Regions from separate parts of the Peribacillus sp. NPDC096379 genome, predicted to be linked through region 1. Evidence: riboswitches for the same ligand, from Rfam matches in the RefSeq annotation. Region 1 holds a riboswitch; the other holds the start of a gene.
What was found. Region 1 has a riboswitch for S-adenosylmethionine ahead of ACIQZI_RS10845 (Fur-regulated basic protein FbpA). Riboswitches for the same ligand answer to the same signal wherever they lie in the genome.

Region 1 (7,688 bases):
CTCTAGTAAATCACGACTTCAATACAAACTCTTCTTTTGTGTACTCATTAAAAACCTAATCATGCACGCTAGAATGATGAATGAATGCACCTTTTATTAGAGATACTCTATGGACTCGAAAGATATTTTCTGGCAAACGATTCATTCTCCATAACAAAAGCGACCTTTTTAGGTCGCTTTTATTTTTATAGTTGGTTTGTCCCAAAGATAGCAGCAATTTCTTTTGTACCTACTCTTCGTTTCTTCCTCGCTTCTGCTCTAATCACAGCTGATTCATATAGTTTTATCTCCATCTCAGACTGTGGAATAATACTAGGCACAAGAGTTGGCTTTTCGTTTTCACCAAGAGCAACAAATGTCAAAAATGAAATCACGCATAAATTTCGGGTCCCTGATAGTAAATCTTCTGCAATTACTTTGACAACTACTTCCATCGATGTTCTTCCTGTATAAGTGACAAATGCTTCTAAACAGACCGCATTGCCTTCGTAGATTGGATGGAGAAAGTCTACAGAATCGGTTGATGCCGTTACAACCGATCTTCTTGAATGCCGCATAGCTGAAATAGCCGCTACATCATCAATATAAGCCATTAATTTCCCACCAAACATCGTTCCATTATTATTCGTATCAGGCGGTAAAACAAGGCTTGTTTTTACCACAAGAGAATCACTGCAATATTTCTGTTCTTCCATTATCCAAACTCTCCTGTCCAATTAAATCTCTTTTTACAAGCGTGGCCATTTTCCTCGATATAATTCTTTCAAATAGTAGCAAGACGTTCATTTAAAAATAAAGAAACTCGTTTTAAACCAAACAATTTTCTCGTGAACATACTCACTTCCACTCTCTTATTTTACTTTACATCTATCATAAATACCCGAACTACGTAAAGTTAAATATTCTGTACGACGGAACACTGGGGGATTCATTTTCTTAGAGGATCTTTTAAGAAACTAGATATTCGATTTATCAATAATCTAGATATATATCCAAACTAAAAAAAGAAATATTACACTACCATTCATTTTATAGTTCAAGTATGATATGCTTACAAAAAAATATTTTTCATTCACCAATAAGGGGTATTGCACATGGATCATTCATTACAATTTCGACTTGCTTCATTAGAGGATCTACCAAGAATAGTGGAAATTTACAATTCAACCATCGCTTCGAGAATGGTAACGGCTGACACTTCGCCGGTATCTGTCCAATCAAGACTCGCTTGGTTTCATGATCACATTCCTGATAAAAGACCATTATATGTAATAACAATAGATGATCGGACTGCTGGTTGGCTAAGCTTTCAATCGTTTTATGGGAGACCTGCCTATAACACAACTGCTGAAATAAGTATCTATTTGGACGATTCGTTTCGTGGGAAAGGTCTTGGTGGACTTGCTATCCAGAAAGCCATTGAGCTATGTCCTTCTTTAGACATCGCTACAATCCTCGGATTCGTATTCGGTCACAATACACCAAGCATTAAATTATTTGAGAAATTCGGGTTTGAAAGATGGGGAAATCTTCAAAAAATTGCCTTGCTAGACGATATTGAACGAGATTTAATCATTTTAGGAAAAAGAGTGCTACACGAAAAAGGATAAAATCAAACAAAGGATGTCCAAAGGAATCTTCATCCCCGCAAACTGCGACATACAGTCTATATACATGTTATTTTCACATAATACTGTGTGTTGAAGTACGGGGTCTACCCTTTCGAGACATCTTCTTCTCTATTTAGCCTACCTCGAAACATCATCTAATACTCTTCACTATATTGCGCATCCGTGAGAGGCGTAATATTGAAGATATTTATTAATATGTCAAGCTCTTGGCTCGCTCTAATTGTTTGTTTATTCGAAAGTCCAAATCCCTTTGCTAGTTTAATCATTTCTTCACGCTTTTGTTCAATTTCATTGGATAATTGAACGAAAGATTTCATCACTACCTCACACTCCATCAGCTATTTTGACTTATTGTAAAATAAGTCTAGAGTTATCATCAAATAAAAGCAATATTTTACAATCAAAGTTTTACTTCATTAATCTAGAATTCGCAAATTAGACACATTTTATACAACTCATATATTATTTTTTCAATTTAATCTAAACAAATTCTATAGTACATTCGCGCAATGAAGCATTCAATCAAAAATAGCAAAAAGGATGTCCCAAAAGTAAAAGATCTGCCCCCGTAACTCCTACTTACAGTTTAAATGAAGTGTAAGTAGGAGTTACGGGGGCAGACTTCTTTTGGACATCCTCTTTTATTAAGATTACTACCAGATTATATTTGGTAATTACTCTTCTGCTAAGTGACAATATTTTTAGTTGAAGAATACTCTTTATTTTGAATTTGTTCAAATTCTCTCTCTAGAATACTCAAGGGAACATCATAAAAATGTTTTTGATCGGATGTTTTATACACGCCACGGGATAATAATTGTTCGATTAAAAACGCTTTTTTTTCCTCAACCATCTGCAGTAACTTTGCCATTCTATACACCTCTTGCTTCATTTATTAGACAATTATTTCACAAGCTTATTTCAATATGAATTTCTTCAACAAACTTTATATACCATTCCTAAGTGTACTTCAAACATTATTTCAGTAAATTAAAATTTTCATTTCTACGTGCTTATTCATAAAGTGAATCTTCAATCAGTTGGGGTTTTGACTTTCCGTTCATGCGGGATAAATGCGACAAACGATAGCCACACTGTACAGTTGAGATTACTACCAACAAATCCAAACAATAAAAAGCCTCTTCTTAAACAAGAAGAGGCTGAGGTTTACGTCCGTTCGACTCTTCTTATCTTCCAAGCCTTCGCTTGTTGGATGTGGCACAGTGCTCAAAGTTGAGTCTGTTGCCGAGGTATCGCAGGGCCAAATCCCTCCACCTCTCTGGATAAGAATGATATATAATTGATGTTAATGCCATTATACGTTTTATTCCAAATAAAGTCAATGGTCCTATTTTGCTAATCTTGCAAAACAGTGTTCTTCGTTTCTTTCCCCCAAATTAACACGACAATTGCTCCAATTAAAATTGCAATTGTAAAAATTGTAAAAATCACACTAAGCGCAGTACCCGCTGCAACGAAATATCCGATGAGAAGCGGTCCCAAAACTCCCCCAACTCTTCCAGCAGCAGCCGCCATACCAGCGCCGGTACCACGAATCATTGTCGGATATTGCTCAGGGGTATATGCATAAAGTGCCCCCCAAGCTCCTAAATTAAAGAATGACAACAGCATACCTGACGTGATGAGCATCGGTAGTCCCTCTGCCGCGCCAAAGAAATACGCACTTACAGCTGTTCCAGTTAAATACGTGACAAGAACGAACTTGCGGCCCATTCTCTCGATAAACCATGCTGCAGTAAAATATCCAGGGAGCTGAGCTAAGGTCATAATCAATACATATTCAAAGCTCTTGATTAAACTAAATCCTTTCATCACCATAACACTTGGAAGCCATAAGAACATCCCATAATAAGAAAACACGACACAAAACCATAGAATCCATAATACAAGCGTTTGTTTTCTATGTTCTCTTGCCCACACACTTTTGATATTTTGCATAATCGTTGGCTTAGCTTTGATTTCAAGTCCGACATACTTCGGTGAATCCGGTAGATGTAAGCGTAAATAAAGGGCATAAAACGCTGGGAGAGCACTTAAAATCAAAGCGATTCTCCACCCGTACCCCGGAATAACGAAATAGGAAATTAAAGCAGCAATAAGCCAGCCTAATGCCCAAAAACTTTCGAGTAGAACGACCACTTTTCCTCGATTTTTGGCAGGTACGCTTTCTGAAACAAGTGTTGAAGCGACCGGAAGCTCTCCACCTAGTCCCATACCGATAAGAAAACGAAGTACTAAAAATAAAGCCAATGATGTAACGAGAGCCGATAAGCCACTGCCAATTGAAAAAAGCAGCAAGGTAATGATAAAAACTTTCTTCCTTCCAATACGGTCAGCCATAATTCCGAAAAGAAAGGCACCAAATACCATTCCTATCGAATTAATACTACCGATCCACCCTACTTGTTGAGTTGTCAAACCCCATTCTGCTTGTAATGCCACCACAATAAATGACAGCATACCCACGTCCATTGCATCAAACATCCAACCGAGTCCAGCAACGCCAAGTAACCTACGATTAGAAATCGTTTTTGTATTTCCCTCCATGACAGTCCTCCTGAACAACCTCTTAACTATAAATACTTCGTTATTTTACCATAAATTGATCAACCATTGTCTTTATTTTCTTTTTCATAAAGATCCTCTGGAAGCAATTTAATGAACGGACTTATCTCACTAGTGAAACATATACATAATTCATGCATAGCACGAGTACAGGATGTGTAGAGCAGTTTTCGTTCACTTTCCAGACCGTATTGATCCTTCGATGCATCATAAATAATGACCGCGTCAAATTCTATTCCTTTTGCCAAATAAGAAGGGATAATCATAACTCCATCAGTAAATGTAGTTTTCCCTACGCCAATTCTGTTAAGTTTCATTTTCTCCTTTAATGCTTGATATGCAAAACTTGTTTCTGCTTGTGTTTTACAAATGATCGCAATCGTTTTATGCCCAGATTCTATAAATTCCTTTGTTTTCTTCAAAACCTTCGATATAAGATACTCCTGATTTTGGCAATGTACGATGACAGGCTTTTTTCCTTCTCGATTAAAAGGTTCAATTTGGCTACCGTCCAAAAGCAGACTTTTTGTGAATGTAACAATTTCCTTCGTTGAACGATAGCTTCTATTCAAAATCACCTTTTCAGTTTCGTTTTTCTCGAACAAAAGAGTCAAAATGTCTAAACCTGCATTGTTTCCATGCGCATAGATTGTTTGGTTAAAGTCACCCAAAACTGTCAGTTTACTTTTTGGAAATAAATTCTTTAAAAAAGCAAACTGAAATGGCGAATAATCCTGAGCCTCATCAATGAAAAGGAACCGAATTTGTGAATTGGTCGCGAAACCTTCCAATTTTTTTTTCATATATAAAAAAGGTGTCGCATCTTCATATAATAATCTTCCTTGATCAAGCTCATTCATTGTTAAACTTTTGATATTTTCCCAATCGGCAACTGGCCATTCTGTTTCTAACATTTTTTTATAAATGGAACGAACATCAAGAAAGGCAAGAGACTTTATTTTCTTGTACAAAGGCTTAAATCGCTTTTTCACGACATACTCGCTAAGGATTCGTTGCTCGCGTTCTCCTTCATCAAATGAATCTCGTTCATGTTCTTCGTGATTATTTGCGATCCGATAGCTTCTGAGATAGTCTTCTTTTTCTAAGTATTGTATTTCTTCTTCAACCCATGCATCTTTTCTCTCTATTTTTTCAAGCTTCTTGATTTTTTTCAACAACCATTCAGAAACAAGCTGCAAACGATTAGGAATCGATTTTTCACTACCTAGTTCATAAAAGTACTTTGAAATTTCCATCGCTGACACAAGGAGTTTTCCTCGGATTTTAATATTTTTGAATACTAATCCTTCACACTTCAATGCTTCCAAATATTCATTTATACCCTGTAAATAATTGAGTGATGATTTATATTGAATACTATTCAATCTAGTTGAATACTTCAGATTCCCGTCATTATTCAGCACGAATTCTAGTTGATCGAATACATCTTCAACTTCAAGATTTTCTCCGAGCATCGCAAGCAAATATTGTTGAAAGGTCGTCTGCTGCATATTGTCTTCACCGAGCTCTGGCAACACATTGGCTACATAACTATTGAAAAGGGGATTTGGCGAAAACAATAATATATTCTCAGCACTCATTCCTTCACGATATCTGTACAATAAATAGGCAATTCTTTGCATAGCCGCAGATGTTTTCCCACTCCCAGCTGCACCTTGGACAAGTAAGAGACGACTCTTTTCATTACGAATAATAATATTTTGCTCTCTTTGAATAGTCGCGACAATGCTTTTCATTTGTGTGTCCGCCTGCTTACCGAGAACTTCTTGAAGCAAATCATCTCGGATTGCTTCACCCGTATCAAACATTCCCTCTAAAACACCATTACGTATAATGTATTGACGTTTTAAAAGTAACTCCCCACTTACCTTTTCACTAGGTGCCGTATATGTGGCAGGGCCAGGTGAAAAATCATAATATACACTGGAGATTGGAGCACGCCAATCATAGATCAAAAATTCTTCATGCTCTTCATCATAAAAAGTGCCGATTCCGATATAAATCTGCTCACTTTCTTCCATGTCTTTTTCATGAAAATCAATCCTCGCGAAATAAGGAGATGATTGAAGACGATTCAAAACAGCTATTTGCTTCATTGAATGATTTTGTCTCCGCTCTCTTTCAGAAAGCAATTCTGTTTGCTGATTAATGCTCGCAACCGTTTCAATTGTTTCATCTTCATTTTCCACATTAACTGTAACATCTTCCCAAAAACGTTTGCGAAGTGATACTATATCTGTAGTTGCTTCACCTGCAGATTGTTTCAAATGCTGTTCCGACTTAGTTACTTTGTCAATCACAATCTCTATCCGCTCTTGCTCATATTCTCTTTCATTTTCCCAGTTCGTCATAAAGCACCCCTCCAATTTAGAAAAGCCTGCATCTTCTCAACCTTAAGGCATAGCATTGTTTGTATTTAGCCTGCTTTCGCAATAAACTTTAAATCTCAAAATAGCTATTGACAAACCGCTATATCTTATGTATGATTAAATAAGGATATTTATAATCTATTACCTGTTTAAACAATAGACTTTATTAGTATAACATCAGCTGTCCGCGTATACAACAGCTGTTTTTTTTATGTTTCCCCCTCATCTTTCCGCATATTTTAATAACTCGTAATCATACCTTTCCATATTTTAAATTGATATTCCAACAAAAACCATCGAATGATCACACAATCCAACATTATCCTTCCATTAATTTGTCATTTAATCGGTCATTCTATAATTTTTTATCGCAATTTCCTGATTTAAAAACCAAACAATTTACAGTATGATTGTGTGGGCGGGTTTTTGAAGAAGTCTTCAAAGTATACGTTTTCCATTACATCATGATTTGCAAAATACCAAACAATCATTCGAGGAGGGTATTCATGACAAATCTTACGCTAGAAATCAGTCAGAAATTGCAAACGTTTTTACAAAGTCCCAAAAAACTTTATATTAATGGGGAATTCGTTGAAAGTGTATCCAAAAAAACATTTTCAACCCCAAACCCTGCTACTGGCGAGAATTTGGCTGATGTGTATGAAGCAGACAAAGAGGATATTAGCCTAGCTGTCCATGCAGCCCGCAATGCCTTTGATAACGGACCTTGGTCACGTATGAGTGCAGCCAATAGAAGTAGGTTAATGTACAAGCTAGCTGATTTAATGGAAGAAAACAAACTTGAATTAGCACAATTAGAAACGTTAGATAACGGGAAACCAATAAATGAGACAACAAACGCAGACATCCCTCTCGCCATTGAACATATGCGCTATTATGCTGGCTGGTCAACGAAGATCGTTGGACAAACTATTCCAGTTAACGGAAATTTCTTCAACTACACCCGCCATGAAGCAGTCGGTGTCGTAGGTCAGATTATTCCTTGGAACTTCCCTTTACTTATGGCAATGTGGAAACTAGGTGCAGCACTAGCTACTGGATGCACAATCATATTAAAGCC
Region 2 (7,688 bases), on a different contig from region 1:
GATGTCATCGTTGTTGTTTGCCTCCTTAACTTTTCGAGCACTTTCTAGCAAGACCTTTACAAAGTCTTTGCCTATTTTGATATGTGACCGCTCGAGAATAAAGGTCTTTCCTGCTGTTAAGCAAATTTTTTCTGCTTGAACACGGTCGTTCGAATTCGATATGGATGTAATATCTTTAACATGAGCAATCCCAATAATTCTTCTGCATAGCTCAAGACCGGTAACGGCTGCTGCATCATTCATAATGGAATTTAAATATGATATTTTAAAGCCTGGTGCCGTCGCTGTTTTTTCTGCTACTTTTTCATCCCACAACTGTAAAAACTTTTCTTGAAACAATCGAATAACTTCATCAATTGTTTGTTCCAAATAGCCCAAATATTCTTCTCTTTTCGATTCATCTACGATTGTGAAACTAGCATTCACATAAGCAAACATTAGATTAGCCACTATATTGCCGACATCATAGCCAGCTGGACCATAAAAGGCAAATTCAGGATCAATAATCTTCGTGGAATTTTCCTTGATAAAAATAGATCCGGTATGGAGATCACCATGAAGCAATGACTGGGTATTCGTCATAAACTCGAACTTCAACTTGGCCGTTTCTAGTCCTAGCTGTTTATCATTCCATATATGATCTCGAATAAATTCTTTCGTCCCTTCAAATACATCATTTTGCTCACAATCGTAGAATGGTTCTGTATAGACTAAATCCTCGGTTATTTCACACAACTCTGGATTAATAAATTTCTTCACTAATTCTTTCTTTTCCTTATGCCCCATTACAACATCCGATGTAAGCAATAATGTATTAGCTAGAAACGTACTGATATGCTCCGCAAATAAAGGGTATTTTTTATAACTCAAAAGTGCTGTCCGCATAATTTCATGATCCGATAAGTCCTCCATTACACAGCAATTCATAATAGGATCATACGAATAGAAAATGGGAACAAAACCCGGAGCCAGTTCGTCATGAAGTTTCAATAGTTCACTTTCAATACGATTGCGGTCAGGAGAAACTTTAAAACTATCAGATATACGGGCTACTGGTCCCGCTTGTTTTATAATAATAGATCTACCACTCTTTGGCTCAACTACTCTAAACACATAATTTAAGTTCCCATCGCCAATTTCACGACATTCAAGCTCGGCATCATGTGCAAAGAAATCCAGTTTACTTTGCACATAATCTACGACATCTTGTTCATTCATCGTAAAATAGCTAGTCGTAAAGTCCTTCATATAAACCCCCTCCTAAACAGCCACACTCAATGAAAAATTATTTAAAACTAGTAATATGACTACTTTAAATATTGCGATAATTTAGCGTGCAGACTCTTCCTCGTAAACAGGCACCCAACCCTCTGCCGTGACAAAAACTCGTATGGCAACTACTCTGCGATCGTCATCTAATGTGAAATAATGACGAACCCCTACTGGCACAGAAATGAGGTCTCCAGGATGTAAGTGAACTTCAAAAAACGGGCCATTTTTTCCTTGAATAATAAATACACCATGCCCACTCACGATAAATCGTACTTCATCATCTGTATGGTGATGCTCACGCTGAAAATTTTTTAATAACTCGTCAAGATTAGGAGTATGCTCTGCAAGTGAAATGACGTCCCAAGCCTTGTAGCCTCGTCTTTTTGCGATATCCGTAATTTCAGGTTGGAAGACTGTTAATATTTCTTGTTTTTCTTCATCACTTAACACATACTTCTCTTGTAAGTGAGACGGTAATTTTGAAATATCCCATGATTCATAAATCACGCCTTGTTCTTGCAAAAATACAATTACTTCCTCTTGGTTATCAATTACTTCATTCGTTCCTTGAATAACAATCGTTGTCATCATATTTCCTCCTCGTAATTATAATTAGATAAAGTGAAACTTTAGTTTCTTTGTCCCTCACCTACGCTAATGCGAATTGCTCTAAACATTTGGAGAGAGCTTACTGCCCGTTAATGCGGGAGAAATAAACTAAGTAGACTAGTTAAGATAAGTGTCTTGCTCCATAAAGACCAGCTTTTGCCTGAAGTAATGTGAGCTGATACTGAAATAAAAACTCACAGGCTTCGAGAATTTTTTTAGCTTCAAAGCCATCTTTCCCCCACGCGGTGATTCCGTGATTACGAATCAACACAGCTCCCTTATTTTCATTTGCAAAGGAAGAAAAAGCTTCTGCCAATTTGGGGATATCTGCATAATTCCTGATAATTGGAATGATAAGCTCTGCATCTTCATCCCACCGGTCAAATGCCTTTATTAGCTCCTGACCTTGAAACACCACTTGTCCTTCATCGCCATACAATTCAGAAATCACATTGTTCGCTACCGTATGGACGTGGAGGCTACAGCCTGCATCCGTTTTTTTGTATATTTCACAATGTAGAAGCGTCTCAAAAGAAGGCCTCACCTTCGTGCTGCCGACAGGATTTCCACCATCATCTACAAGCAGAAAGTCCTCATTTGTTTTTCTACGTTTATCCTTGCCGCTTGCTGTGACAAGAAATTGCAATGGATCATTTTGTACTTTTATTGCTAAATTACCGCTCGTACCCATAAACCAATCTCTCTCGGCCAATTCAGCTTTTATCTCCATAAGTTCATGATGACGAGTAAGTAACACACTCATTTTCCAACCCCCTTCGTTTGACTGCTTATTTGTAATTTTTCTAAAATATCTATGCAATCATAAAACGTATCAAAAGGGTGAAATGGAATCGAAAGTTCGCCGCATTTTTCAGCTAAATAATCTCTTGCTATGACAGTATGAGAAATTTTTGAAGCTTCTAAATCTGTTACAGAATCGCCAATGACAATCGCGTGTGTATTAGTATTCGAGATTCCCCGGATTATAGCAGGTTTGCAGCATCCGCAATTTTGATTCGTACATTCCTCATCACATGAGTGAGGCCAATGTATCTTGATTTTTTCTCCACTGAAATCAGCTTCATTACAATACACTCCAGCTATCAAATCGAAGGGTGAAAGAATTGGTTTAACGAAAAAATCCATCCCACCACTTACGATATAAAGAGGGATATGTTTCTTTTTCGTATATTGAACAAATTCGCTAAACCCATCGCGAATCTCAATATTTTCTAAAACAAACTTAGTAATCTCTTGTTTTAGTGAAGATGGAAGGAGATGAAACATGTTGCCTACCCCTTCTTGGATACTGACCGAACGAGATAAAACTTGATCCTTCCACATCTCCCATTCTGGAGGAGCAAATTGCTTCATTATACTAACAATATTGTCTTTCTTTGTAACCGTACCATCAAAGTCACAAAAAATGATTGGATTATTCACTTCGTAACCACGTCCTTCCAGCCCCATAGCCGGACTGCCTCCTGAAGTTCAAATGCAGCAGTTTCTTCTGAAAACGCAGTCCCAGAAAGCACCAATTCAATTGCTTGATGAAACGCTTTTCCACCACCCTGAGCTCCTTGTGGATGTCCATGAACACCTCCACCTGCATTAATGACACAATCCTGCCCAAAATCTTGGATCAATAATGGAACAAGTCCTGGGTGAATCCCAGCCGAAGGTACAGGAAATACCGATTTAATCTGTGTTTCTTTTATTAACTCCTCTTTAACCGCCATCACCTTATCTCTGTCCAAGGCTACACTGCCATATGGTGATGGAAACAAGGAAAAGTCCGCTCCTGCCAATCTTTCCAATTTCCCTAACAGTAAGGCATGAGAAAACCCATATTTTTCTGATGAAGTAAATGCACCGCTAACGGCAGGGTGAGCCATAATTGGAAGAGCAATCTCCTCATCTTCTCGTAAACTTTGTAAGACATCGAGACCATAAGCAAAAACGTTAAATAACAAAACATCCGCACCTAAATCCTTTGCTTTTCTAGCTTGATCCCTTAGTTCGAACGTTCTTCCTGTTAAATTCACGGCATATAATGTTCGATGACCAGTTTCTTCATACACTTGATCAAGTACTTTCTTTCCTGCTGCTACTCTTTTTTCAAGAGGTGTAAGCGGGTTTTCAAAGAGGATTTCATCGTCCTTTACTAGGTCAACACCACCCAAGGCCTGTTCTCGTAATTGGTTGAGCAGATAATCTAAATCCCTCCCAATCACTCCTTTGAAAATACTCATAATTAATGGTCGATCATAGACATGGAGCTTATCGCGAATGCCTGCAATTCCGTAACGAGGACCTGGAAAATAGCTTAAAAGGTCGTGATCAAACTTTAAATCTACTAATTTAATTTCTCCATCTAGCGATAATTTTCCGAAAGTTGTCGTGAGGATAGCAGGAATATCTTTTGAAAAATTAGCCCCTGGAAAAGCAATGTGAATTTCACCAACGGTTTTTCCAGATCCCCTCTCTTCACCCACTTCTTTGATCATGACAACTCGGCCTTTATGATTTTTTAATTGTTCTTGTTCGAGCAGCGGCAGATTAGTCCAAGAACCAACCGTTAGACCAAGCGCTATTTCTTCGGCTTTTTTTTCCAAGCTTGATGAATCCGTTATAATGCTGTACACAGCTGTTACTTCGCTCATTTTCGCCACTTCTTCCTTTCAAAAAATATAAAAAACCCCTTCAATAAGAAGAGGTTTCCGAATAAAAAACAACTTCTTATCTATCAGCATTTCTGCTGCAAGAATTAGCACCGTGCTTAAAAATAAGTCGGTTGCCGGGTATCATAGGGCTTGTCCCTCCACCTGCTCTTGATAAGATTTTGTATATAAAAAATTTAAGTTTAGTGTAATTTCGTATAAATTATGCCATTATGCATGATTACTGTCAATGTATTTTTAATTATTTTTATATTTTGATTAATAGATAAAGTGAAACTTCAATCAGGCTTTACGGACAGTAGCCCCCACATAAGCTTCTTCGATTCCTCTAAGCCTTGAGATGGAGGGCCTTGACTTCCGTTAATTCGAGATAAAAAAAACAGGACGTCCTTGAATTATTAGAGGAAGATCGTCCTGTTCTGTGTCATACATTTTTTCACTTACAAGCTTTCCCCAATTCTTCAAGTAGAATTTCTACACCTCTCGGGCTCAAAATTAAATCGCTTTTCCCATATTGCTTATTCTCTGGGGTGATTTCACCTGTTATCACGTAAATCATACCTAGATTATATTTTTGCGAAATAATTTTATTTTCATCTGTAATCGGCTATAGTGTCCCTACTAGTGTTGTGAAACCAATCGACTTCAAAGGAAGGCATATTACTTCTTCCTTTCATATGCTTCAATCGTTCGCAACACGGTTCTTGCTAAAATCTCTGCCCCTGAATAGATGCAATCATGATTAAAGGTCATATGTGGATGATGTAGCCCCGGCTTTAAATCACAGCCTAAGCCAAGCATTGTCGTTTTTAAATGAGGGTTTTTTAGTGTGTAAAAATGAAAATCCTCGCCTCCAGAAGAAACAATCGGCTCCAGTACATGTTGCGCTCCAATACTCTCAACAATCGCTTTTTCCATATAACCTCTTGCCTCTTGATTGACAACTGCCGCCGCAACATATCCCTTTGCTACCAACTGGATTTTCACCCCATATAAATTCGCCAATGCGCTTGCTATTTTCTCAATTTTTTCAGTTAGCTCATCCATCACTTCATTTGTTTGTGCCCGTAAATCTATACAAAACGAAGCTTTCCCTGGAATTAGATTCCCAGAATCACCACCTGCTATAAATTTAGTCATTTTCGCTGTATAAGGAACCAATGGGTCGAGGTGAATACCCTTGATTTCTTGAATAAGGGAGGAACCGATTTCAATCGCATTCTGCCCAAGATGAGGCCGTGCACCATGAGCATCCTCGCCGATGATTACTCCTTCAATAAACTTCGCTGCACCGTGATAAATCGCGGCAACCGCTTGGCCATTCCTCAATTCTTGAATGGGTCTTAAGTGAACACCATAAAGAAAATCAACATCATCAACAACGTGCTTTTCAACCATTTTTAACGCGCCGGTTCCTTTCTCTTCAGCAGGTTGAAAAATAAACTTGAATCTTCCTTTTTGAAAAGCATTCATTTTTTTCAAAAGCAACATAGCTCCGATTGTCATCGTCATATGTGCATCATGACCACAGCTATGGTTGGCTTGAAACTGACCGTTCACTTCCTGCCAAAGCGCATCCATGTCTGTTCGCAGACCCACACAAAAATCACCACTCCCCATTTCTACAACGAGCCCTGTACAATCAACAAACATATGGACTGGAAAACCATGCGCAACGAGGATTTGCTGAATATACGCAGTTGTCTCATATTCCTTCCAACTAACCTCTGGATTCTGATGCAAATGCTCAAATATGCTATCCAGCGTCGGTTTAAGCTGTTCGATGTATTCTTTCATGTTGTCCCTCCCTCTCTGAATTTATCTAATTACTAATATAATAACATCTTTCCATTCTGATCGTTTTTAAAGCATATTACGGGTAAGTAAGCCTTTTCCCCCGTCAAGTATGTGTTTCTTCGATTTTTGTTTAGTAGAACAGGACGTATTTTTTTATTCAATAAACGGGTCATTGATGAAGTAACAAAAAAGCCCAATTTCTCAATTTTACTGAGAAATTGGGCTTTTCATATTGGGTTTTCCTTAATTGCGGATTAGATAATCGAATGCACCTAAGGCTGCATTCGCACCCGATCCCATAGAAATAATGATCTGTTTATACGGGCTATTAGTACAATCGCCTGCAGCAAACACTCCAGGTATGTTCGTAGCGCCATGTTTATCTACAACGATTTCACCGCGAGTACGTTCTACTGTTTCGCCTAACCAATCGGTATTTGGTACAAGACCGATTTGAACAAACACACCCTGCAATTCAATATGCTGGGTTTCTCCTGTATCACGATCAACGTAGGAAATACCATTTACCTTGTCAGTACCAGTAATTTCTTTTGTTTGAACGTTCGTGAGGACAGTTACATTAGGTAGACTGTATAGACGATCTTGTAGTACAGAATCAGCTTTCAACTCATGATTAAACTCAAGAACCGTTACATGTTTCACAATGCCTGCAAGATCAATCGCTGCCTCAATACCAGAATTTCCGCCGCCAATAACCGCTACGTGTTTTCCTGTAAACAATGGACCATCACAATGAGGGCAATATGCTACACCTTTGTTCTTAAACTCTTCTTCGCCGGGTACACCAACATTGCGCCAACGAGCACCCGTTGAAATGATTACGGTCTTACTCTTTAGAACTGCACCGTTTTCGAGTTCAATTTCGATGAATTCTTTCTTTTCTAAACGCTTAGCACGCTGTAAATTCATCACATCAATATCATACTCTTTAACATGTTCTTCAAGACTGGCTGCTAGCTTAGGGCCTTCAGTATACTTAACACTGATAAAGTTCTCGATGCTCATGGTGTCCATAACCTGACCGCCAAAGCGTTCAGCAACAACACCTGTACGAATGCCTTTACGTGCTGCATAGATTGCTGCACTTGCACCGGCAGGACCGCCTCCAACAACAAGTACATCAAATGGATCCTTATCAGCAAGCTCTGATGCGTCTGGAGCACTGCCTATCTTGGAGAGGATTTCCTCTAGAGACATACGGCCACTACCAAAGGATTCTCCATTGAGGAACACCGTTGGCACTGCTAGGATGTTTTTGCTTTCTACTTCTTCTTTGAATGCCGCACCATCAATCATGGTATGTGTAAT

Region 2: linked by a shared signal. The riboswitch ahead of ACIQZI_RS14455 (2,3-diketo-5-methylthiopentyl-1-phosphate enolase) and the one ahead of ACIQZI_RS10845 (Fur-regulated basic protein FbpA) in region 1 are both predicted to bind S-adenosylmethionine.

The regions. Positions count from the first base shown of each region.
Region 1 covers NZ_JBIWFD010000002.1:370,160-377,847, reverse strand. The annotation lists gene ACIQZI_RS10860 (acyl-CoA thioesterase) at 186-695, opposite strand; gene ACIQZI_RS10855 (GNAT family N-acetyltransferase) at 1,095-1,610, shown strand; gene ACIQZI_RS10850 (Spo0E family sporulation regulatory protein-aspartic acid phosphatase) at 1,766-1,948, opposite strand; gene ACIQZI_RS10845 (Fur-regulated basic protein FbpA) at 2,317-2,502, opposite strand; SAM riboswitch class I at 2,816-2,921, opposite strand; gene ACIQZI_RS10840 (MFS transporter) at 2,988-4,199, opposite strand; gene helD (RNA polymerase recycling motor HelD) at 4,259-6,589, opposite strand; gene ACIQZI_RS10830 (aldehyde dehydrogenase family protein) at 7,114-7,688, shown strand, end outside.
Region 2 covers NZ_JBIWFD010000003.1:64,888-72,575, forward strand. The annotation lists gene mtnA (S-methyl-5-thioribose-1-phosphate isomerase) at 1-8, opposite strand, end outside; gene mtnK (S-methyl-5-thioribose kinase) at 1-1,248, opposite strand, end outside; gene ACIQZI_RS14440 (1,2-dihydroxy-3-keto-5-methylthiopentene dioxygenase) at 1,330-1,860, opposite strand; gene ACIQZI_RS14445 (methylthioribulose 1-phosphate dehydratase) at 2,003-2,644, opposite strand; gene ACIQZI_RS14450 (2-hydroxy-3-keto-5-methylthiopentenyl-1-phosphate phosphatase) at 2,641-3,324, opposite strand; gene ACIQZI_RS14455 (2,3-diketo-5-methylthiopentyl-1-phosphate enolase) at 3,321-4,544, opposite strand; SAM riboswitch class I at 4,618-4,722, opposite strand; gene ACIQZI_RS14460 (hypothetical protein) at 4,999-5,121, opposite strand; gene ACIQZI_RS14465 (M20 peptidase aminoacylase family protein) at 5,223-6,359, opposite strand; gene ahpF (alkyl hydroperoxide reductase subunit F) at 6,603-7,688, opposite strand, start outside.